4 regions of the Exiguobacterium sp. ZWU0009 genome follow, and region 4 is predicted to be linked to each of the others. Evidence: riboswitches for the same ligand, from Rfam matches in the RefSeq annotation. Region 4 holds a riboswitch; each other region holds the start of a gene.

Region 1 (5,988 bases), 790 kb from region 4:
ATTTCACCGGATTTCACTTCAAACGAGACTTGTTTTAAGGCTTGCACTCCTGGAAACGCCAATGAAATCCCAGTCATCTTCAAGTGATGATTGGTAGACGTCATTGTTTTTTATGGACGTCACGCAACCGGTCCATCCACGGCTCATTGAATTTATCCGACGTACTCCAACCTTTGATGATCGTATCGAGATTGTACATCGTCGTATCCTGCTTCAACGCCTTCTGCTCCACGAGTTTTGCGTCGAGATCAAAGCTATCCGGCGTCTTCTCGCCGGCAATTTTCTTAGCCAGTAATCGCATGTCCGTTTGTCCAATCAAGAATGGATCTACCGCACTCGTCGAGACCCAGTTACTGCCCTTTTCACGCATCAAGTTGATGTCCTGATTCGAGACATCGATCGAGATCAACGGAATTTCTTGACGTTTATTATCCTTAAGCGATTTGTATGCCCCTTTTGCGACTTCGTCCCATGCTCCCCAAACCGCATCAATGCTTCCTTTCGGGTATTTCGCGAGAATCGCATTCATCTTCGTTGCGATATCCCCTTGGACGTCTTGGAAGTTTGTCGGTCCAACCGTCTCAAGCGTTTTGATTTTGCCATCTGCTTCGTACGTCTTATAGATTTCCTGACGACGATCGAGTGGGGCAAAACCTGGTCCGAACCACAGTTTGATGACACGGACCGGCTTTTTGTCCGTCACCTTCGTCACTTCATCGAGCGATAGCTTCGCGAGTTGATGATCGTTTTGGAACGTTTCCGTCACACCTTTTAGCGCCGTTCCTTTTTTCTTCGTGACCGTATCGAACGTCACGACCTTCAGTCCTTTATCGACCGCCGGTTTGATCATGTCATAGGCGTAGTCTTCCTTGCCGTGCGAGATGATGAGCCCATCATAATCTTGCTGAATCGCTTGCGCGACAAGCTCCTTGAACTTGACGTCGTTCCCTTCTGAAATGAACGTGCTGACTTTAAAGCCGAGTGCTTCCCCTTCACTTCGTGCGCCATCAAGGAATTGTTTCGTATGGTCGTCCGATGCCAGGTTGCGGATGACGGCGATCTTGACGTCCGATTGAACCCCTTTTGGTACATCCTTGACGACCTTCGTCGTCGTCGCTTCTCCATTCGCACAAGCCGCTAGTAACAGTGCCGGTGCTAGGACGGCGTAAGCTAATTTTTTCATGACATATCTCCTTATCCGAGGGGTTGAAGCCCTGTTAATTGTTCAATCGTTTCTTCATTTGGTTGCGTGATGACACCGAGTTCCGTGATGATGCCCGTGATTAATGTGTGTGGTGTGACATCAAACGCTGGGTTGAAGACAGCGACTCCCGCTGGTGCTGTCGCGACACCTTGGATTGCCGTCACTTCCTGCGGATCACGCTCTTCGATTTCAATCGCTTCACCGGAAACGAGCGAGAAGTCGAACGTCGAGAGTGGTGCCGCGACGTAAAACGGAATATCGAAGGCTTGCGCGAGCAATGCCAATTGGAATGTTCCGATTTTATTCGCTGTATCCCCATTTCGTGTAATCCGGTCAGCACCGACGATGATCGCGTCGATTTGTTTTTCTTTCAACGTATGAGCGACCATGTTGTCCGTGATCAATGTGACATCGATGCCGGCACGTTGCAGCTCCCATGTTGTCAGCCGTGCCCCCTGCAGTAACGGTCGCGTCTCACTCGCAAAAACGGATAATTCAATGCCACGTTCTTTTGCGATATAGAACGGCGCAAGTGCCGTTCCGTAAGCAGCAGTCGCAATCGATCCAGCATTACAAATCGTTAGGATCCGGTCGCCTGACTGGAACAACTCCAACGCATGAATCCCGATTTGACGTGACGTCTGCGCATCCTGGTCATATAAGGCGACTGTTCGTTTTTCCAACCGTTCACGGATCTCTTCTACCGACGTTCCGTCTTGAATGATTGGATTCAATTGATCGAGGACATTTCGTAAGTTGACGGCCGTCGGTCGTGTCGCGAGTAACGTCGCTGATGTCTCAAGCAAAGCTTGCTTATAGATCGACAGTTCTGCTTCAAACCGGTACGCTTCCTGAACGAGTACGAATCCACCGAATAGGCTGATCGCAGGTGCGCCCCGGACACGCAATTGTTTGATTGCCTCAACTGCTTGCGCAAGATCAGTAATGACTTCATAGTGTTCTTCCTGCGGTAGACGTGTCTGATCAAGAATCGTCAAGACACGGTCTTCGTAACGGATACTTTGAACAAATGCACTCATCGGCTTAACTCCTCCGTTACGTCAAAGTTTCGTAAATCATCAAATGTCCGGCATTCTGTCCGACGTTTGATTAACGCTGCTCCTAGACGGAGGGCGTGACGTTTTCGCTCTAAGCGTTCCGTCGTTGAATCGATTGATTCTAAATCAGCGACTGGTGCGAGACCGATCGTCCGCCGAATCAATTCGCAACCGGCAAAGCCAAGGGCATCCTGTAAAATCGTACTCAGTACATCATCAACAAGTCCCGATGCCTGGAATGGTTCGACGGCTTCCCGTTCCCATAAGGCACGGAACGTTGAAGCAAACGTCAGCCAGAACGTATCGATGTCCTTGATTCTTGCGTCACGTCGTGTAGGGTAATCTGGATATGCCGCGAAGAAAAGATGGGCGATGAATTGCCCGACATCGAATCCGAATGGACCATAGAAGGCGAATTCTGGATCGATGACTTTCGTTTCCGTCGCCGAAGCGAAGATGCTTCCTGTATGTAGATCGCCGTGTAGCAACGCATCCCCTTTCGTGATGAAGAGTGCTTCGAGTTTTGCGACTTCGCGTTTTAACTCATCGTCTGCCCAAAGACGTGCCACTTCTTCCTCCAGTCCGGCTTCAATCTCGTTCGTCTCCGCGTCATGAAACGGATCTGTGAAGATCAGTTTTTCTGTGATATCGCACAAATCTGGATTGTAGTACGTTCGAGCAACACGTTTCTTTTCAACCGGACCAAGCGCAAAGTCCGATGTATGGAATAAAGTCCGAGCGAGATAAGAACCGATATGTTCCGCAAGCAACGGATACTGTTCACCCGCGAGCAGTCCAGTCCGAACGATCGTCAGATGTGAAAGATCTTCCATGACCGTATACGCCTCTTCGTGACTAGCATGAAAAACACGTGGTACGAACGGCACGGCATGCCGGGCGAATTCACGGAGTGCGGATTGCTCAATCCACGCCCGCTCGAGCGATAATGGCCAGCTCTCACCGACGACTTTTGCGTACGGGAGTGCTTGTTTTAGAATCAATCGATGTTCACCTTCTCGAATTCGGAAGACGAGGTTAAGATTCCCATCGCCAATCTCTTCTGCTTCGACGGCTCCGTCGCCGATCAGTCCTAATGAGCGGACCCGTTCAATCGCGTCCTGTTCTGTGAATGCTTTGTATGTCATCTCAGTTTCCCCCTAATGTAATACACGAAAAAGCGCCTCTTTTCGTCATCGAAAAGAGGCGCAGGAAAGTCACTGCGTCCTCTTATCTCTCAGACGAAACGTCTGTTGGATGTAGCACCGTGCCTAGTGGTCGGTTGCTGCGGCGTCATCGGGCCAATTCCCTCTGCCAACTCGCGATAAGAGTCGTATGTAGTTGTCGTGTGTGATATTGATTTGAATCTTACGCAATCGACTTCCTCGCTGTCAAATCGAAATCAAGCAGAAATCGATATCGTTTTCATGCCATATATAGAAAGAGTATTTTCAAAAAAATAAATTTTCTAAAAATAATTTGACAAGTGACGATTCTCATGTAAAAATTGCAATTAGATTTCACAATTTCATCCAATTCTTATCAAGAGCAGACGGAGGGACAAGCCCTACGATGTCGCAGCAACCGACCTTTTGGCACGGTGCTAATTCTTGCAGCTACTAAGCTGACAGATAAGAGTCCACGTTCGAATTATTCATGGTCTCTTGTCACTGACGAGAGACCATTTTTTTGTTGAAGGAGGAAAGACATGGCTTATATCACTGCTACTTATCAATTGACTGCCCGTGATCGACTCGAGCAACGCGCTGAACAACTCGCGCTTGGTCTGACAGTCGGTTCTTGGACGGAACTGAATCATCTCGAACAACAACAACTCGCCTCGTTCAAAGGGGAAGTCGTACATACCGAAGAGCGCGATGGCAAAGGATATATCACGATTCGTTATCCGGAACATAACGTGTCGCGCGACTTTTCTGCGATTCTGACGACCGTCTTCGGGAAACTCTCACTCGACGGTGAAATCAAACTAACGGAATTGCTATTACCCGATACATTTACGTCGGACTTTCCAGGTGCGAAATTCGGGATCGAAGGGGTCCGCTCCTTGATCGGTGTCGAAGATCGCCCATTATTAATGAGCATCTTCAAAGGAGTCATCGGACGGGATTTATCGTTCCTTCGTGATCAACTCGAAGGACAACTCGCTGGTGGGATTGACCTCGTCAAAGACGATGAGATCCTATACGACAATCCGTTGACACCGACGATTGACCGGGCACGAATCGGACGTGAGGTCATCGATGCTCACTTCCACCGGACCGGTAAACGTGCGTTATATGCGATCACACTCAGTGGTCCCGTCTTTACGCTCAAGGATCAAGCCAAGCGATTGATTGATGCTGGAGCGACCGCATTCTTGCTGAATACCTTCACATACGGACTCGACGTCTTACGCGAACTGGCGAGTGATCCGGAAATCAACGTTCCGATCTTCAATCATCCAGCATATAGCGGTGCGTTGATCGCTAGCCCGAATCACGGAGTCGCAGCTCCTGTCTTACTCGGCACATTACCGCGTGCTGCTGGAGCAGACTTGACGCTATTCTCGTCTCCTTACGGCAATGTCGCTTTGCCAAAGGATGTCGCTCGTGGCATCGCGGTCGAAGCGACCCGTCTCGGTCAGACGAAATCGATCTTCCCGGTTCCTTCAGCTGGTATTCATCCTGGACTCGTCGCTCAACTCGTACGGGACTTCGGTATCGATTCCGTCATCAACGCCGGCGGCGGCGTACATGGTCATCCGCAAGGTGCTGCGGCTGGTGTCATTGCTTTCCGTCAGGCACTCGATGCGGCACTCGCAAATGAATCCCTATCGGCGGCAGCATCGCGTCATGAAGAATTACGGATCGCCCTCGACGCTTGGGGGATCAAGTCATGACCGTACGGATTCTTTGTGACTTCGACGGTACGGTGACGACACAGGATAACATCATCGCACTCATGCAACAATTTGCGCCAGCGAGTGACTTCGAACCGTTGAAACGCGGCGTACTCGACCGGACGCTATCGATTCAGAGTGGTGTCGGGCAAATGTTCGCACTTCTGCCGTCTGACGGAAAAACAGCCTATCTTGACTTTTTGTTGGAGCGTGCAGTCATTCGCGACGGATTTTCGGAGTTACTTCAGTACAGTCGTCGTCAAGGAATCGATTTTTCGATCGTCAGCGGTGGAATGGACTTTTTCGTCGAACCAATCTTAGCGCCATTCCTTGAACAAGAACAGATTTACTGTAACGTCGCCGATTTCAGTGGTCCATTCGTCCATATCGATTGGCCAAACGCCTGCGATGCCCATTGCACGAACGGGTGCGGCTGTTGTAAAACGTCCGTTGTCCGGACATTGCGCAAAGACGGTGACGTCATCATCGTCATCGGTGATTCGGTAACGGACTTCGAACTCGCGAAACAAGCGGATCGTGTCTATGCCCGTGATTATCTGATCACGTTGTGTGAAGAGAACGATATCGCCTATACACCGTTTGAGACGTTCCACGATATCGTTCATGATTTAACACGAGCGGAGGTGACAACATGACATTCATGCGACGGTATGAAGAGCTACGCGCCATCAAACAAGAGCTTGCGGCGCGCGATTGGTTTCCTGGTACGAGTGGCAATCTCGCCATTCGGACGTCCGGTGTCCCGGTTGAATTCCTTGTGACGGCAAGCGGAAAAGATAAACGGCAGACGACTCCTGACGACTTCGTTC
Region 2 (5,988 bases), 220 kb from region 4:
GATGCGTGTCACGACAATCGAACGTTTACACCAATTGCAGACGACCCCATCCTTTTTCCCGGTCAACTGCTACCTGTTTGAAGAAGTAGACAGTTTAACATTGATTGATGCCGGACTCGGAATCAACGCAAAGGCGCTCTATCACTACATTCGACAGCAAGAGAAACCACTCGGTGCAATCATCCTGACTCATGCGCACGCCGATCATGTCGGCTCACTTGATTTCCTGGCGAACGCCTTCCCACTCGCTGAAGTCTGTATCAGTTACCGAGATGCTGCATTGCTCAGCGGGGATGAGACGCTACGAGAAGGTGAAACGACACCCTTAAAAGGGGGCATTCCGAAAAACATCAAAACGCGACCGGATCGATTACTCGAGAGTGGTCAACAAGTCGGTAGTCTCAGTGTCATCGCCTCACCCGGCCATACACCTGGCTCAATCTCGCTTTGGCATGAAGGAAGCCGGACCTTGATCGCTGGAGATGCTTTTCAGACGCAAGGTGGACTTGCCGTCTCCGGTGATGTCCGTTGGCAATTCCCGTTCCCCGCACTCGCGACATGGGATCCGGACGTTGCCCTTCGCTCAGCTGATCAACTGACGGAACTGTCTCCAGATATTCTTGCCGTCGGACACGGTCCCCTCATTCTCGGACCGAGTTACGAGATGCGACAAGCCGTCGATCGATTCACTCAGGTCTTACAGACGAAAAAATCATCACCTTTCAAATAATATACGCATATGAAAAACATCCGCGAACGTGTTCCTGATATGTCGCGGATGTTTTTTCGTTCAACAGACGACTCACTTCTGTTCTGTAACAGTATAACGGTAGACGCGTGCTTCATAGGGACGCAAGATATCCGGGCTATCCGGATAGTTTGATACGAGCAATTTTTCATGTGGTAAAACGAGGGCAGTCTGCATCGGTTCATCATGCACGTTGAGGACGATCCGCCAGACCTCTCCCTCTAGTTCCCGCTCATAGATATAGAGATATGGATCATGGAGTGCTAAGTCTCGGTACGTACCGTAGACCATAATCGGATGATCCTTTCGCATCTGAATCAACGATCGGTAAAAAGCAAGCACGGACGATGGATCGGCTTCTGCCTGCGCGACATTGATGTCTGTATAATTCGGATTGACCGCTAACCATGGTTTCCCACTCGTAAAACCGGCTTCATGCGTGTCGTTCCACTGCATCGGCGTGCGGGAGTTATCGCGGGCGAGTAACTGCATCGATGAGAGTACGACCTCCGGGTCCTCTCCACCAGCAACGCGTTCTTCGTATCGATTGCGAAAGGCGACGTCTTGATAGAGCGATGGATCTGAGAAACGAATCCCCGTCATGCCGATTTCTTCTCCTTGGTACACGTACGGAATGCCAGGTAACGTATGCAACATCAAACCGAGTAATTTCGCACTCTCGACCCGGTACCGTTCACTGCCGAATCGCGTCACTTGTCGCGTATGATCATGGTTGTTGAGGAACTGTGAATTGACACCTAGTGGGTATAAGACGTCGTACCAGCGTTTCTGAATTTCCTTGAATCGTAAGAGATCCATTGCCTCCATGTCGTCCGCGATTTCGAAGTGAAACAGCGTCCGAAGTTCTTCTCGTTCTTCACTGACATATAACAGACCGTCTTCCGGACCAACGAACGGAATCTCACCGACTGTGAATAAATCTTTTCCCGCAAGGACGTTCGCATGCATCTCCTGCAGGAAGTCATGCACGCCTGGCTGATTTCCAAGGTACGATAGATCAAACGGATTGGCGACATCCTCGAACGACCGTTTTTTGATCAAGTTGATGACATCCATCCGGAAGCCGTCAATCCCTTGAGCGATCCACCAGTTCATCATATCGTAGATCGCTTGCCTCACAGCTGGGTGCTCCCAGTTTAAGTCTGGCTGTTCTTTTGCGAAGGAATGAAAATAATACTGCCCGCGCTCTTCACTCCACGTCCACGGGCTTGGCGCAAAGTAGGAGCGCCAATTGTTTGGAGGCGTATCTTTCGTGCCATCCTGCCAGATATACCAGTCTTCCTTATCGTTGATCCGCTCCCGCGACTGACGGAACCAGTCATGCTGGTCACTTGTATGGTTCACGACTAAATCGAGAATGACCTTCAATCCACGGGCATGAGCGGTCGTGATCAACTCCTGTAGATCTCCCATCGTTCCGGCTTTTTCCATGATCCCGTAATAATCGGCAATATCATAACCGTTATCGACGTCCGGTGAACGATAACATGGATTCAACCAGACGACATCGACACCTAGTGAAGCGATGTAATCAAGCTTGTCGATGACACCTCGCAAATCACCGATCCCATCCCCGTTCGAATCTTTAAAGCTACGCCAGTAGACTTGATAGACGACCGCCTCTTTCCAGTTAGCTCGCTTCATCTCCTCACTCCTCTCCCTACTCTTTATTCCCGCTCCACTTATCTGTACCTGTTTATCCGACAATTTTTTTGAATTTCGAAAAAGTTCTTTTCTTTTGACTGAATATTCGTTATCCTTGACGACAATACCACGAAGGAGGCATTCATCCATGAAACATTTCGCTCCATCCATCGCCATTGATCGGCTTCCTGCTCCCGTTTTCGCTGAGCTCGCAAACCGAATCGGTGCTGTAAAAGCTGCCGGACACGATGTCATCACACTTGGTCAAGGAACACCCGATCAAACGACGCCCGTACATATTCTCGATGCGTTAAAACAAGCCATCGACGAGCCAACGAACCTTCAATATCCACCGTTTCGTGGCCATGATTTTCTAAAACAAGCCGTCGCCAGCTTTTATGCGACTGAATTCGGCGTCACGATCGATCCGGCAACGGAAGTCGCGATTCTCCTCGGCAGTAAAGCCGGAATCGTCGCCTTACCGCAGACGATCGTCAACCCTGGAGAAGGTGTCATCGTCCCCGATCCAGGATACCCGGATTACCTGTCTGGCGCCGCACTTGCTGGCGCATTCCCGATTACGCTTCCGTTGCTCGAGAAAAACGGTTTCTTACCCGATTACGACTTACTTGATACGACGGATGTCGAGCGTGCCCGGATGTTGTTCCTCAACTACCCGAGTAATCCGACAGGCGCTACGGCGACGGCAGAAGCCTTCGAACAGACAGTCGCTTTCGCCGATGCCCATGATATCTGTGTCGTCCATGACTTAGCATACGGCGGCATCAGTTTCGATGGTCCGACGCGAAGTTTCCTGCAAACGGAAGGTGCAAAAGACGTCGGGATCGAGCTATTCTCACTCTCAAAACGCTTCAACATGTCAGGCTTCCGGATTGCCTTCGCAATCGGAAATCCGTCCGTCATCTCAAGCATCGAGACGTATCAGGAACATCTTTACGTCAGTGCCTTCACACCGATTCAACATGCTGCGACCGTCGCTCTGACGAGTGACCAGACATGTGTCCGTGAGTTAAGTAGCTTGTATGAAACACGACGTGATGCATTGTTCGCAAAACTTGATGCGATCGGTTGGAGTGGACCACGTCCGGGCGGTTCCTTCTTCGTCTGGCTGCCTGTTCCTGAAGGTTACACGTCCCAGAGCTTCACCGATCATCTGCTTGACGAAGCACATGTCGCCGTGACGCCTGGATCATTCTTCGGCGAATACGGTGAAGGCTACGTCCGGATCAGTCTGATTGCTGATGTCGAACGATTGGAAGAGGCCGTCGACCGAATCGGAACGCTCAACCTATTCCGGACACCTGTTGCGGAATAATTCAAAAAAAATATTTGACAGATGGGAATCATTTCCGTTAAAGTAAATCCCAACAGCATAACTACTTATCGAGAGCGACCGAGGGATTAGGCCCAACGACGTCCGGCAACCACCTATCAGGAACGGTGCCACATCCTACAGAATGGATTTCATTCTGAGAGATAAGTTACGAAATCTTACACTTTCGTCGCTTTTTTCTGGTTGCTCTGCTACTAGGAAAAAGCGACTTTTTTTGTACAAGGAGATGAGCGGATGATTGAATTCAAACAGATTACAAAACGGTTCGTCCGAGACCGGACTCCGATTTTCGCATTACGAGATGTTGATTTGACGATTCAAAAAGGAGAAATCTTCGGGATCATCGGTGAATCCGGTGCCGGTAAAAGTACATTGCTTCGCCTGATCAACGGGCTCGAGCACCCGACACAAGGAACCGTCAAGGTCGACGGTGTCTCGCTCGGCGGGATGTCAAAAGCGGACTTACGTCAACTTCGTTTGCGGACAGGGATGATTTTTCAACATTTCCAATTGATCCAGTCGCGCAACGTCGCGGATAACATCGCTTTTGCACTCAAGGCTGCTGGCGTCAAACGAGCAGATTTCCCGGAGCGCATTCGCGAACTCGTCTCGCTCGTCGGACTTGAAGGATTTGAGACGAACTTCCCGAGTCAATTAAGCGGTGGGCAGAAACAGCGCGTTGGGATTGCCCGGGCACTCGCAAACAATCCGACCGTTTTGTTATGTGATGAAGCGACATCAGCTCTTGACCCGGTCACGACGCTTCAGATTCTTGATTTGTTAAAAGATTTGAATGAACGACTCGGATTGACGATCGTCCTCATCACGCATGAAATCGATGTCGTCAAACAGATTTGTCATCGTGTCGCCGTCATGTCGCAAGGGGAAGTCGTCGAAGTCGCCTCTACCTATGACTTGTTCAGCCAAGCCAAACATCCGGTGACGCAACATTATGTCGACACGGCGTTACAAATCGAGCTACCGGAACGCATCTTACAAGCGACACCGGGAAAAATCATCCGCTTGCAGTTCACAGGCGAGAAGACCGGCGAGAGTACGTTATCAGAAGCAATCCGCCGTTACGATATCTCAGTCAGCATCTTGCACGGCAAGGTCGACTACATTCAAGACGTCGCCTTCGGTGTCCTGATTGTCAGCTTGACGGGATCATCCGACCAAATCGCTCCTGCCCTCGACTGGCTCGCGACGGAACTTCACGCACTCGAGGTGATTCAGGATGTGGCTTGATCGTATTCAAACGATGTTACCTGAGCTCTTGAAGGCACTCGGCGAGACAGCATGGATGGTCGGAATTTCACTCGCCTTCGCATTGGTCGTCGGGATTCCGCTCGGGATTCTCTTGTTCGTCACCGACCGCGGATTATTTTTTCAAAACCTTGCCGTCCGACGTGTTCTTGATTTCGTCGTCAACATCGTCCGGTCGCTACCGTTCATCATCTTGCTAGTTGCCCTCATTCCGTTAACGAAGTTCTTGCTCGACAATACGATTGGTCCGACGGCAGCATCCGTCAGCCTCAGTGTCGCAGCGATTCCGTTTCTCGCGCGACTCGTCGAAACATCACTACGTGAGATTCCGCCCGGTTTGATTGAAGCAGCGGAAGCGTGCGGGGCAAAACCATTACGAATCATCGTCAGCGTCCTTTTACCGGAAGCACTTCCCGGCATCATTCAAGGCATCACATTAACGACGATCAGTCTGATCGGCTTCTCGGCGATGGCTGGTATCGTCGGCGGCGGTGGTGTTGGTGACCTCGCGATCCGTTTCGGTTACTATCGCTACGATAATCTCATCATGATCGTGACGATCGTCGTGCTCATCGTTATCGTTCAAAGTATTCAAGCACTTGGCAATCAACTGGCGCGAAAAACAGATAAACGCTAATCATACATACAAAGGGAGAGTGGAATCATGAAAAAACGATATGCCTTTTTAGCAACAGCCTTACTCGGTGCAGGAGTCCTCGCGGGATGTGGAGACAGCAGTGCTGATGAAAAAGACAAGACGATCAAGATTGGTGCGACGAGTGGTCCGTATAGCGACATGGTCAAACAAGCGATCCAGCCACAACTCGAAAAGAAAGGCTATAAAGTCGAAATCGTCGAGTTCAGCGATTACATCCAACCGAACATCGCCCTCGGTAGCGGAAACATCGACGCCAACTTGTTCCAACACTCGATCTATCTCAAGACGTTTTCTAAA
Region 3 (5,988 bases), 260 kb from region 4:
GCTTTCGTACTCGTCGTTCCGATATCGACGCCTAACATATATTCAGTCATGTGAATCGACTCCTTTCGACATCATTTGTTGCGTTTTCCAGAGATCTTCGACTTCCTGGACGTCATCAAAGTTCTGATGCAAGGAAGCAACCATCCGTTCACGATCCCCTGTCTCGATCGCTTCGATGTACAAGGCGTGGTTCGCGAGGATGCGTTCGAAGTCTTCGATGTCTTCCTCGAATCGTACCCGCATCGATAGGAGGATGAAACTTTCCATGACCGGTTTGAGATTTTGCCAAATCATGCTGACATATCCATGATCAATCGAGCGGATGATCGTTTCATGAAATAGTACGTCCTGGAAGGAGAATTCATCAGCATCCTTATATTTGATGGCTACCTTCATCATTTCGAGAATTTTACTGAGTTCCCGGACGAGTTCAGCCCGTTCGATCTTAACGAGTCGTTCGAAGACGAACGTTTCGATGAGTAGCCGAACATCATAGATTTCTTGAATGTCGCGCTCGGACAAACCGACGACGACCGCTCCCATTCGTTCGAGACGAATTAATTGTTCGGATGCAAGGACCTTTAACGCATCACGGACGGGCGAGCGACTGACTGAAAAATCAGAGGCTAGTTTGTTTTCAGATAAAATGGTACCGCTTTCAATCTTTCCTGAAATGATGCGCATCCGTAACTCGTGTGCGACACGATCTCCAGCGGAAGCTTTTGCTAACCACTTCAAGGGGTATAACAGTTCTGACATGGAATCACCTGATTTCTAAAGTGAGTATACTTGTATACAAGTTAGTATATACGTTTTTTTCTAAAATGCAAACGCTTAACTTAAAACAAATCAATCCACGCAGAAATCAGGAAAACGGTTCCAAATATGTTAGGGTGAAGGAGTAAGCAACGTACAGAACGGGTAAGGAGGAGGTAGTACATATGAACATGTTAGTTGTAGGTGCAGGGGCAGTTGGAGGCTATTTCGGAGGTCGTCTTGCTGAGCAAGGAGAACAGGTGACCTTCCTTGTCCGTCCGAATCGATATGAACAACTACAAAAAACAGGACTACACATCACTAGTCCTCATGGTGATATCGCGATTACACCTCAGTTGATAACACGAGACATGCGACCGGATCGTGCATTTGATGTCATCTTGCTTTCGACGAAAGCCTATCACTTAGATGACGTCCTACAGGACCTTGCGCCATTCGTTTCGAGCGAGACGTACATCATTCCTTTGTTGAACGGCATGCAACACATACGACGGTTAACAGAAGTCTTTGGAGAAGATCGAGTACTAGGAGGTCTTTGCTTCATTGAGTCGACGCTTGATGCAGAAGGGCGCATTTTACAGACAAGCCCGTCCCATCGGCTGTTGTTTGGTTCACGAACCGGTAAACCAACAGCGCGTCTAGAGGAGATCGCAGCGTGTTTTGCGAAAGCGAAGGCACCAATGACGTACTCGATGCATATCATGGATGACATGTGGCAAAAGTATCTCTTCATTTCGACATTCGCCGGCGTGACGACGCTATTTCGCTCAGCTATTGGTCCGATTCGGCAAGAAGCTGTCGGGCGTCAAATGATCCTAGACGTCATGAAGGAAGCGAAACAGGCGATGGAAGAACAAGGCGCAGTCTTTAATGACGATGTAGAAGCGGTGCTGTTGAAACAGATGCATGGAATGGAAAACACGATGAAATCGTCGATGTTACGGGACATGGAAAAGGGTCAGCCCGTCGAAGTGGAACATTTTTTCAGTGCGTTATTGAAGCCTTCTACGACTGATCAGATGAATGCCTTGAAATTAGTCGAAGCGAATCTGCGCATGTATCTCAAAACGATTAAATAGTTACATTTTTCTATTTTAGAAAAATTATGGAGTAATGCAAATGTTTCGTTTTGATGACGAAAGACCTGTTTCCCTTAGGAATCGTTGACTTCCGAAATAAAATTCATCTATTCTTAATGAGATTGAAAAAAACTGATAATATATTTTCCCGTATTTTTTTTCTTGCGAGGACGAATGAAGCAGACGAGAGGGGAAGTTTATCCATTATGAAACGTATTATTATTCGTGCAGGTATGACACCATTCGAACAGTTCGATGCTCCTTATTTGATGAAACATAATTCCATTGGAGGAAACGTTGGAAATCTTATCTATCAATACAGTATCTTTCGGACGTTGATGACAGAAGGTACGACGATTACACCTGACTATTACTATTACGACGAAGAACGGGCAGACGAAATCAATGCCAACTTTGATCTTTATGTCATTCCGTTAGCGGACGCATTCCGAAAAGAATTCGTACCGACGTTACGGAAATATACACGTCTCATCAAAAAATTAAAGATTCCAGTCGTCGTCATCGGTGTAGGATTACGTGCACCGTTTGAACCAGACTTAGATGGTGGATTCCCATTCGATGAAGATGTTAAAGCATTCGTCAGTGCCGTTCTCGAGCGCTCAAGCATGCTTGGTCTTCGCGGAGAGATCACATCGAAATACTTAACACGTCTTGGTTTCCGCGAAGGGATCGATCATCGTGTCATTGGATGTCCTTCGATGTACGCGTTTGGTCGCGACTTGCACATCCGTGAAACGAACATCACACCTGAGTCGATGATTACGGTCAACTCGTCACGTTTGGCTCCACAAAACGTCCTTGATTTCATTACACGCGGAATGGAAGAATACCCGAATCATTACTTCATTCCCCAGTGGATGAAGGAACTGAAGTTAACGTACACAGGAACGCACCCGATCGCAGATCTTTCAGTGACGAACTATCCGGTGAAGATGTCGGATCCTGCTTATATGAATGATCGGGTCCGTTTCTTCTTGAACGCACAGACATGGTTCGATTTCATCGGACAAGCAGACCTTAGTTTTGGTGCGCGCTTGCACGGAAACATCACAGCGACGCTTGCGGGTACGCCGAGTATCCTCATTCCAAAAGATGCACGGATGCGCGAATTGACGGATTACCATCAATTGACGCACATTTGGGCGAACGACATCAAAGCGGATACACAATTATCCGACATCGTAGCCAACGCTGACTTCCAAAGTCCAGCACGTGTTCAAGCGCGTAACTTCGACAACTTCGTTGACTTCTTGAACGTGAATGATCTTGAGCATATCTATCAAGAGACGAACTATCCTGAGAATGTACCGTTTGACCGTCAAATGGCGCAAACTGAGTTGCTCCCACCAGTCCAGCCGATTTCTGGCGTAAGTCTTGAAGAAGCAGTAGCCCGTTTCGAACGGTTCTTCCCGGAACAAGAGAAGAAGATTGCGGATGCGCAAAAACAGACGAAAGCACAATTAGCTGAAAAAGATAAGAAAATCAAAGCATTGCAGAAACAAACAGGAACGGCTCAAAAGGATCAAGAGATTGCGGCGCTCAAAGCGCAACTGGCTGCCCAAACGAAGAAAATGAAACATCAGCAAGGGACATTGAACCGGAAAGCGGTTCGTGCAGCCTTGAAAACAGCGGATTTATTCGCCAAAAAATAAGACATCCAAACATTCCGGAACGATACGATGCGGAATGTTTTTTGGGTAGAAGTATTCTGAATTGTGTTGACAATTCGAAAAAGACTTGATAGGGTTAGGAACAATTACATACTTATCCAGAGAGGTGGAGGGACTGGCCCTATGAAACCTCAGCAACAGGTCGAAAGATACTGTGCTAATTCCTGCGGGTGCTGCACCCGATCGATAAGATTTCCGAATTGTCGACCGACGCATCCGTGAGGATGCGTTTTTTGTTTGAAATAGGTGGAATGAGGAGGAAACGAATTCATGAAAACGAGTGGGGCTTTTCGACGCAAGATGGAATCACGTCATCTGATTATGCTGTCGTTAGGTGGTGTCATTGGAACAGGATTGTTTTTAAGTACAGGTTATACGTTAGAACAAGCAGGACGGGTCGGGACGATTTTGTCGTATTTGATTGGGGCAGTCGTCGTCTACTTAGTTATGTTAAGTCTCGGTGAACTCGCCGTGCACATGCCGGAAACCGGTTCATTTCATAAATACGCAACGAATTACATCGGACCCGGTACCGGTTACACAGTCGCCTGGCTCTACTGGCTGACGTGGACGGTCGCCCTTGGTTCAGAATTCACGGCAGCAGGTATTTTGATGCAACGTTGGTTCCCGTTGATTCCGGTGTGGGTGTTCAGCGCCTTATTCGCTGCGATGATCCTTGGTATCAACGTCTTGAAGGTCCGCGTGTTCGCTGAAGTCGAGTTTTGGTTTTCAGCGATTAAGGTCGTGACGATCATTGCTTTCATTTTACTTGGTGCGGGAGCCATCGTCGACTTCATTCCACTGCAAGATGGTAGTCCGGCTCCATTCTTTTCTTCGTTAACCGAAGGCGGGTTGTTCCCAAATGGCGCTTTCGTCATCTTCATGACGATGCTTGCCGTGAACTTTGCTTACTCGGGAACGGAACTGATCGGTGTAGCAGCAGGTGAAGCAGTCGATCCGAAACGGACGATTCCGCTTGCGATCCGGACGACGATTTTACGACTGGTTCTCTTTTTCGTCGGTACGATCATCGTGTTAGCCGTCTTGTTGCCAACGGAAGGGAAAGGCGTACTCGAAAGTCCGTTCGTCGCCGTGTTTGAACGAATCGGAATTCCTTACGCAGCAGACGTGATGAACTTTGTCATTTTGACAGCGATCTTGTCGGCAGCGAACTCTGGACTTTACGCCGCCTCTCGGATGCTCTGGTCGCTTGCGAACGAACGCATGATTCCACGCTTCTTCGCCCAGGTGACGCCAAATGGGGTGCCACTACGAGCCGTATTGTTCAGCATGCTTGGCGGAGGACTTGCCTTGCTGTCTAGCATCTATGCAGCAGGAAGTGTCTATATTGCGCTCGTCTCGATTTCCGGTCTCGCTGTCGTCGTCGTTTGGATGAGTATCAGCGTTGCCCAGTATCGCTTCCGGAAACAATTCCTCCGTGAAGGGCATACGGTCGACGAATTGGTCTATCGCACACCACTCTTTCCATTCGTCCCGATCGTTGCTTTCGTCGTTTGTTTGATTTCCCTGATTGGTATCGGATTTGATCCGACCCAACGCATTGCCTTGTACTGTGGTATTCCATTCATCGTGATCTGTTATGTCGTTCATGCGTTCACGAATTCTTCTCAGAAACGGAGTGTTGAAGATGTCCCGAATCAAAAATCCAGTTGATCAACGATTACAGGAAGTTCCCTTTCTCATTTTAGATGGTGCCCTTGCAACCGAACTTGAACAGAAGGGATTCGACCTGAACGACCCGCTTTGGTCAGCACGTCTCTTAATCGAAGCACCGGAACAGATCGAACACGTCCATCGTGACTACTTTGAAGTAGGTGCCGATGTTGCCATCACTTCAAGCTATCAAGCAAGTATTGAAGGATTCAAGCAACGTCATATTAAGACAGAGGAAGCACAGGCGCTGATTCGAAAAACAGTCACCTTGGCGCAAAATGCACGCTCGCGTAGCGGAAAGAGTGACGCATTAATCGCGGGATCAGTGGGTCCTTATGGTGCCTACTTAGCAGATGGCTCTGAGTATCGCGGTCATTACGGGGTGTCAGCAGATGTGCTAGAAGCCTTTCACAGACCACGTATCGAAGCGTTGATTGAAGCAGGAGCGGATCTGCTGGCATTCGAGACGATTCCGTCGCTCGAGGAAGCGGTCGTGTTGTTCCGGATACTTGAAGCGTACCCAGAAGTGTCTGCTTGGCTGACGTTCTCGCTTCAAGATGCGACACATATCAGTGAAGGAACGGCACTTGCGACGTGTATTGAGACGGTTGGACAACACCCGCAACTGGCAGCAATCGGTGCAAATTGTTTTCCGGCATCTTACGCGACTGACTTTATCCGTCACGTCAAGGCGTTGACGGACGTGCCAATCATCGTCTATCCGAACTCTGGTGAGGTCTATGATCCGGTCGCAAAAACATGGTCGG
Region 4 (5,988 bases):
AACACCAGACAATCACGTCCGGATTTCTGAGCTGGTCCTCGAGCGGGCGATGCGACTCGTCGAACACAAGAAGGATGTCGTCATCTTGATGGATTCGATCACGCGTCTGACACGGGCCTATAACTTAACGGTGCCGCAAAGCGGACGAACGCTCTCAGGCGGGATCGACCCAGCTGCATTCCATAAACCAAAACGGTTCTTTGGTGCGGCGCGAAACATCGAGCACGGTGGTAGTTTAACGATTCTTGCGACGGCGCTTGTCGAGACGGGATCGCGCATGGATGACGTCATCTATGAAGAATTCAAAGGAACTGGCAACATGGAACTGCATCTTGATCGGAAGTTGTCAGAGCGTCGAATCTTCCCAGCGATTGACATCCGAAAATCGGGTACGCGGAAGGAAGAACTGTTGCTTCCAAAAGAGCAGCTCGATGCGCTCTGGACGATTCGCCGGACGATGAACGAGTCGAACGAGTTCGTCGATACGTTCCTGCGTAAGATTCGTGACACGAAAAACAATGAAGAATTTTTCGTTGAACTCGAGAAAGAAAAGAAGAAGGCGGTCCGACGCGCACCAGCAAAACCGCGTACCGTCAAGAAGGAAACACCGACCGAAAAATAACTATTGCGACGCATAAAAAAATCGTTTAGTATAGGAAGGTAACTTACTCTGGCTCAGCAAATGAACCAGGGCGGAAGGAGAGAAATCAACCATGAAACAAGGAATTCACCCTAACTACAACAAAGTAGTATTTATGGATTCAACGACTGAGTACAAATTCTTAAGCGGTTCTACTCGTTCTTCGAACGAAACAATCACTTGGGAAGATGGTAACGAGTACCCACTCATCCGTGTGGATGTGTCTTCAGACTCGCACCCATTCTACACAGGTCGTCAAAAGTTCAACGCGGCAGATGGTCGTGTCGATCGCTTCAACAAAAAATACGGCCGCAAGTAATTACTTGTCGGTTCTTAAAAAACAGCCTGCCTCCATTACGGAAGCAGGCTGTTTTTGTATAGACTGAATTGTGAACGATACGCGAGATACGTCTTCAAGACGAATGAGAAGGCGATTCCACCGGCGATTCCGATTAAATACGGCATGACTTCCGGATGTGCCAAGATATAGTCCATGACTTTGTGGAACGAGAGGTGACGACCGACGAAGTAGCCGGCGCCTAAGAACACGCTGATCCAAATCAACGCACCTGTATACGCATAACTCGCAAACACGCGAAACGGCATTTTCGAGACACCTGCAAAAAAGGCAGAGAGCTGGCGGAGACCAGGTATGTAGTAACCGATGATCAAGACCGATTTTCCGTAACGACGAAATCCGGCTTCAGCGGAAAGAATATGTTTTTCTGAGATACGCATTTTCGGTCCGACGCGGTGTAGTAGTGGCATACCGAGTTTTAATCCGAGTAAATAGCTGATCGTCATCCCGATGCAACTGCCGGCGTAAGCAGCGAGAATCGTACCGACGAGTGGTAGATTGCCTTGATGCATCCAAAAACCGGACAGGACGAGCAGGGTCTCATCAGGAACCGGCAATCCCACGATACCACCTGCGAGAAGGACGGAGAGACCAAGGGCACCATATTGGTGCAGGATGTCGTGTAAGAGATGATGAATCGGGGACACCTTCTTTCGTGAGAGTCTTCTTCTTCAGTGTACAGGAAATAGGGGACGGTTGGAATGAAAGGACAAAAATTCTAGGTAAAGAAAAAATGAATTTTGATTTCCGGAAGTCAACCCTTTTTCTCGATACCGTTTCGGGCTATACTCGTTAAAGTGACTATTTTTAGAGGACGGTGTCGGACGATGATGCATGTAATAAATCAGTACGGCTGGATCGAAGTAATTTGTGGCAGTATGTTTTCCGGGAAATCGGAAGAGTTGATTCGTCGTGTCAGACGGGCGCAGTACGGCAAACTGCCCGTTCAAGTATTCAAGCCGGCAATCGACGACCGGTACCATGAAGAGCATGTCGTCTCTCATATCGGCAACTCCGTCGTGGCGATTCCGATGGCGACGAGTCGTGATCTCTACGCAGCAGTAGCAGAGGAAACACAAATCGTCGGAATCGATGAAGTTCAATTCTTTGATGATGAGATCGTACAAGTCATCGAAGCACTTGCACAAGACGGAAAACGCGTCATTTGTGCAGGCCTTGATCAAGATTTCCGGGCAGAGCCATTCGGCAAGATGCCGGAATTACTGGCGCGCGCAGAATTCGTAACGAAGCTGCAAGCCATCTGTCTTTCATGTGGTGATCCGGCTTCCCGGACACAACGATTGATTGATGGAAAACCAGCGAACTATGATGATCCGATCATCCTAGTCGGCGCTTCAGAGTCGTATGAGCCACGGTGCCGCCATTGCCATGAGGTGCCTGGAAAACCGAAGCCGCTCCAATCGGTGCAGCACCAAGAAAATTAAAAAAGACGAACCGGTCGCGGTCGTCCTTTGATGTAACAGCTGTTCACTTCTAAGTGAATAGCTGTTTTTTTATTATCCCGTTTCCTGTGAGAACCGGCTTGAGCGTTCGATAAAGCGGATCGTCTCACGAACGATCAAATCCTGATCATGATCGAGGGTCGCGACGTGGTACGAGTTCAGTAAACAGTAGCTTCGTTTATCATTCGTTCCGATGTGCTGATGCAGATAATCCGAGCTCGACGGCGGGACGACGTGATCGGTCGCCGAGTAGAGAATTAATGTCGGCAGAAGGATCGATCCCAAGCGTCCTTTCGTCTCATCCATCAGACGGACGAGTTCGAACGCACAACGACTTGGAACGAGGTCATAGATGATTTCGAAGGCTGCTCGCTTAATGTCCGGTGCCCCTTCCGGTAAGTACTGTGGACCGTCCTCGAACGAAAGTGCTTCATAGGATGGAACGGAGAGTGCGGCATTGATCGTAATGATGCCGGCAAACGGAATGCCGTCAGCGGCGAGTGACAGTGCAAGCGTCGCACCCATCGATTGACCGATGACGAAGACTTGATCGCATGTTTCTTGTAAACGTTCATAGCCGTCTTTCAGGCTTTGCTTCCAACATCGAGCAGTCGATTGTTCAAACTCGCGGACGTTCGTTCCATGTCCACGTAAGCGCGGGGCATAGACGGTAAAACCTTCAGCGGCGAATGCCTCACCGACGTCCCGGACACTTTGCGGGGTCGCATTAAAACCATGACAGATTAGAATACCGATCGATCCACCTTGAAGATAAAACGCTTCAGCACCAGTCAATACAGGATAGTTCATCATTACTATTTTTCCTCCATTCATGAAAAAAACTCGTCGACGTCACTGCTTGGACGCCCACGAGTTTTTCACCGTATCATCCAAAGCCGCGCTTTGTTGGTCGGAGCACCTTACAAATTGCAGGTTGCCGTGAAGTCATAGAGCCAGGTCTCTCGTTCACTCTTGATAAATATCATATTGGAATTGTCGGAATAATCATTGAAACGATGGTAGCACGACCAAAAATGACTTGTCAAATCTTTCTTGACGAATCACGATCCGTTCATTAAGCTAATTCATAACTTGTAAATCCATCGATATGCGCCAAATGGATTATTTTTGCAAAGTTGGTTGACTTTTAAAGTTTCGACCCGTAATGTAAAAATTAGTTTTACGACATAAGCAACAACGCAACAACACACATACGAATTTCATACCGCAATACTTATCCAGAGAGGTGGAGGGACTGGCCCTACGAAACCTCGGCAACAGACTCATTATGAGCACTGTGCCAATTCCATCAGACAGATGTCTGAGAGATGAGTGGAGTGGATTCTGCCACTGTGCGGATCCAGGTCTCTTCTTGTTTCTCAAGAAGGGACCTTTTTTGTTGAATGAAGGGGGAAAACGGAATGATTGCATTTCATCAAGTCAAAAAAACGTACGTCACGAAAGATCAGACGATTGCAGCACTCGACGGTGTCGACCTGACGATCGAAAAAGGCGAAATCTTTGGTGTCATCGGCTTTAGCGGTGCCGGAAAAAGTTCACTGCTCCGCTGTGTCAATCTGTTAGAACGACCGACGTCAGGAACGGTGACGGTCGATGGGGAAGATTTAACGCAACTGTCTCCAAAAAAATTACGCCAAGCAAAACAACGGATCGGGATGATCTTTCAGCACTTCAATCTGTTGAATGCGAACACGGTCTTTACGAACGTTGCAAAACCACTCGTTCTCGCAGGCGTCAAGAAAGACGAAATTCGCCGCCGAGTGACGGAGTTGCTCGAATTCGTTGATCTCGCGGACAAGGCGGATCATTATCCGGATCAATTGTCCGGTGGGCAGAAACAGCGCGTCGGCATCGCCCGGGCACTAGCGACGCAACCTTCCGTCCTCTTGTGTGACGAAGCGACGTCAGCGCTTGATCCCCAGACGACGCATCATATTCTCCAGTTATTAAAACGTATCAATGCGGAGTACGGGATCACGATTCTCTTGATCACTCACGAGATGGGCGTCATTCGTGAAATTTGCGACCGGGTCGCCGTCATCGAAGCTGGAAAGTTGATCGAGTCAGGAACGGTCTTCGACGTCTTTTCGAATCCAAAGACCGAGACGGCACGGAACTTCGTCCGGTCTGTCATGCATGACGAGATTCCAGCATCGATTCGTCAGTTGATCGAGTCGCGGAATGCACATCCGATCTACAAGATTCATTTTCTCGGACATCACACCGGGCAGCCGCTCTTATCGCAAGTCGCAAAACGCTTTGACGTCGATGTCAACATCTTGCACGGAAGCATCACAGAGTTGCAGGATACGCCGTTCGGCACCTTGCTCGTCGAGTTGATCGGTGAGCCGACTGAAGTGAAACGAGCGTTACAATACATCGATCAGGCACAGGTGACGGTCGAGGAGGTACTTGCCCATGCTAGTTAATTACAGTGATATCTGGACAGCATTTTTGCAGACGATGACGATGGTATCCGTTTCGCTCTTATTCTCGACCTTGATCGGCTTACCACTCGGTATCCTGCTTGTCGTCACGCGAAAAGGCGCATTGCTTGAAAATGTCCCGCTGTTCACGTTCTTCAACAGTATCGTCAATATTTTCCGCTCGATTCCGTTCATCATCCTACTCGTCGCGATCATTCCATTGACGCGCTTGATCGTCCAGACATCGATCGGAACCGAAGCCGCCATCGTCCCGCTCGTCTTTTACGCCGCACCGTACATGGCGCGTCTGATCGAGAGCTCGTTACTCGAAGTCGATAAAGGTGTTCTGGAAGCAGCAGAAGCGATGGGTGCGACACCGTTTCAAACGATTTTCCGCTTCCTCCTACCGGAAGCACTCGGTTCACTGATCCTGAACTTAACGATCGCGACGATCGGCTTGATCGGGGCGTCAGCGATGGCAGGTGCGATTGGAGGCGGTGGTCTCGGTGACTTAGCGATCACCTATGGTTATCAACGATTCGACACGAAAGTCATGATCATCACGGTCGGGATTCTCGTCATCTTAGTTCAAGGATTACAGACGACAGGCAATATCGTCGCACGAAAAATCAGAAGACATTAATCAAGGGAGCGATTCAGCCATGAAAAAAGCAGTAGCAATTGGAGCAACACTAACGACGATTTTATTTGCCGGGTGCGCAGCATCAGGAGAAGACGAAAAGACGATCAAACTCGGTGTCAGCGGTTCAGACACACAAGTTTGGGACTATGTCGCGAAAAAAGCAGAAAAGGAGGGCATCAAAATCGAGCTCGTCAAGTTCTCCGATTATGTCCAGCCGAACATGGCACTGGCTGAGGGTGAGATCGACGCCAATGCCTTCCAGACGATTTCCTACTTCAACGCCTTCAAGAAGGAACACAAGTTGAAGCTGTCACCGATCGCGACGACCGTCATTGCACCGATGGGGATCTACTCGGATAAATACAAGGATGTCAAAGACATTCCGGTCGGCGGAAAAATCGCCGTTCCGAACGAAGCGACGAACATGGGGCGCGCCC

What was found. A riboswitch is a leader RNA that binds a small molecule or an ion and turns the genes downstream of it on or off. The one in region 4 is predicted to bind S-adenosylmethionine.
Region 1: another riboswitch for S-adenosylmethionine. It lies ahead of mtnK (S-methyl-5-thioribose kinase); the one in region 4 lies ahead of L985_RS15090 (alpha/beta hydrolase).
Region 2: another riboswitch for S-adenosylmethionine. It lies ahead of L985_RS14060 (methionine ABC transporter ATP-binding protein); the one in region 4 lies ahead of L985_RS15090 (alpha/beta hydrolase).
Region 3: another riboswitch for S-adenosylmethionine. It lies ahead of L985_RS16470 (amino acid permease); the one in region 4 lies ahead of L985_RS15090 (alpha/beta hydrolase).

The regions. Positions count from the first base shown of each region.
Region 1 covers NZ_CP018057.1:468,843-474,830, reverse strand. The annotation lists gene L985_RS02535 (sugar ABC transporter ATP-binding protein) at 1-77, opposite strand, end outside; gene L985_RS02530 (sugar ABC transporter substrate-binding protein) at 101-1,183, opposite strand; gene mtnA (S-methyl-5-thioribose-1-phosphate isomerase) at 1,195-2,244, opposite strand; gene mtnK (S-methyl-5-thioribose kinase) at 2,241-3,407, opposite strand; SAM riboswitch class I at 3,487-3,590, opposite strand; SAM riboswitch class I at 3,796-3,897, shown strand; gene L985_RS02515 (2,3-diketo-5-methylthiopentyl-1-phosphate enolase) at 3,968-5,158, shown strand; gene L985_RS02510 (2-hydroxy-3-keto-5-methylthiopentenyl-1-phosphate phosphatase) at 5,155-5,814, shown strand; gene L985_RS02505 (methylthioribulose 1-phosphate dehydratase) at 5,811-5,988, shown strand, end outside.
Region 2 covers NZ_CP018057.1:2,703,978-2,709,965, forward strand. The annotation lists gene L985_RS14045 (MBL fold metallo-hydrolase) at 2-730, shown strand; gene L985_RS14050 (alpha-glucosidase) at 803-2,413, opposite strand; gene L985_RS14055 (aminotransferase class I/II-fold pyridoxal phosphate-dependent enzyme) at 2,562-3,749, shown strand; SAM riboswitch class I at 3,812-3,917, shown strand; gene L985_RS14060 (methionine ABC transporter ATP-binding protein) at 4,002-5,015, shown strand; gene L985_RS14065 (methionine ABC transporter permease) at 5,005-5,670, shown strand; gene L985_RS14070 (MetQ/NlpA family ABC transporter substrate-binding protein) at 5,698-5,988, shown strand, end outside.
Region 3 covers NZ_CP018057.1:3,185,995-3,191,982, reverse strand. The annotation lists gene gntK (gluconokinase) at 1-50, opposite strand, end outside; gene L985_RS16485 (GntR family transcriptional regulator) at 43-759, opposite strand; gene L985_RS16480 (ketopantoate reductase family protein) at 942-1,856, shown strand; gene L985_RS16475 (polysaccharide pyruvyl transferase family protein) at 2,063-3,529, shown strand; SAM riboswitch class I at 3,639-3,740, shown strand; gene L985_RS16470 (amino acid permease) at 3,818-5,221, shown strand; gene mmuM (homocysteine S-methyltransferase) at 5,196-5,988, shown strand, end outside.
Region 4 covers NZ_CP018057.1:2,927,588-2,933,575, reverse strand. The annotation lists gene rho (transcription termination factor Rho) at 1-622, shown strand, start outside; gene L985_RS15105 (type B 50S ribosomal protein L31) at 714-959, shown strand; gene L985_RS15100 (DedA family protein) at 995-1,645, opposite strand; gene L985_RS15095 (thymidine kinase) at 1,829-2,443, shown strand; gene L985_RS15090 (alpha/beta hydrolase) at 2,516-3,274, opposite strand; SAM riboswitch class I at 3,342-3,443, opposite strand; SAM riboswitch class I at 3,693-3,796, shown strand; gene L985_RS15085 (methionine ABC transporter ATP-binding protein) at 3,883-4,911, shown strand; gene L985_RS15080 (methionine ABC transporter permease) at 4,901-5,551, shown strand; gene L985_RS15075 (MetQ/NlpA family ABC transporter substrate-binding protein) at 5,571-5,988, shown strand, end outside.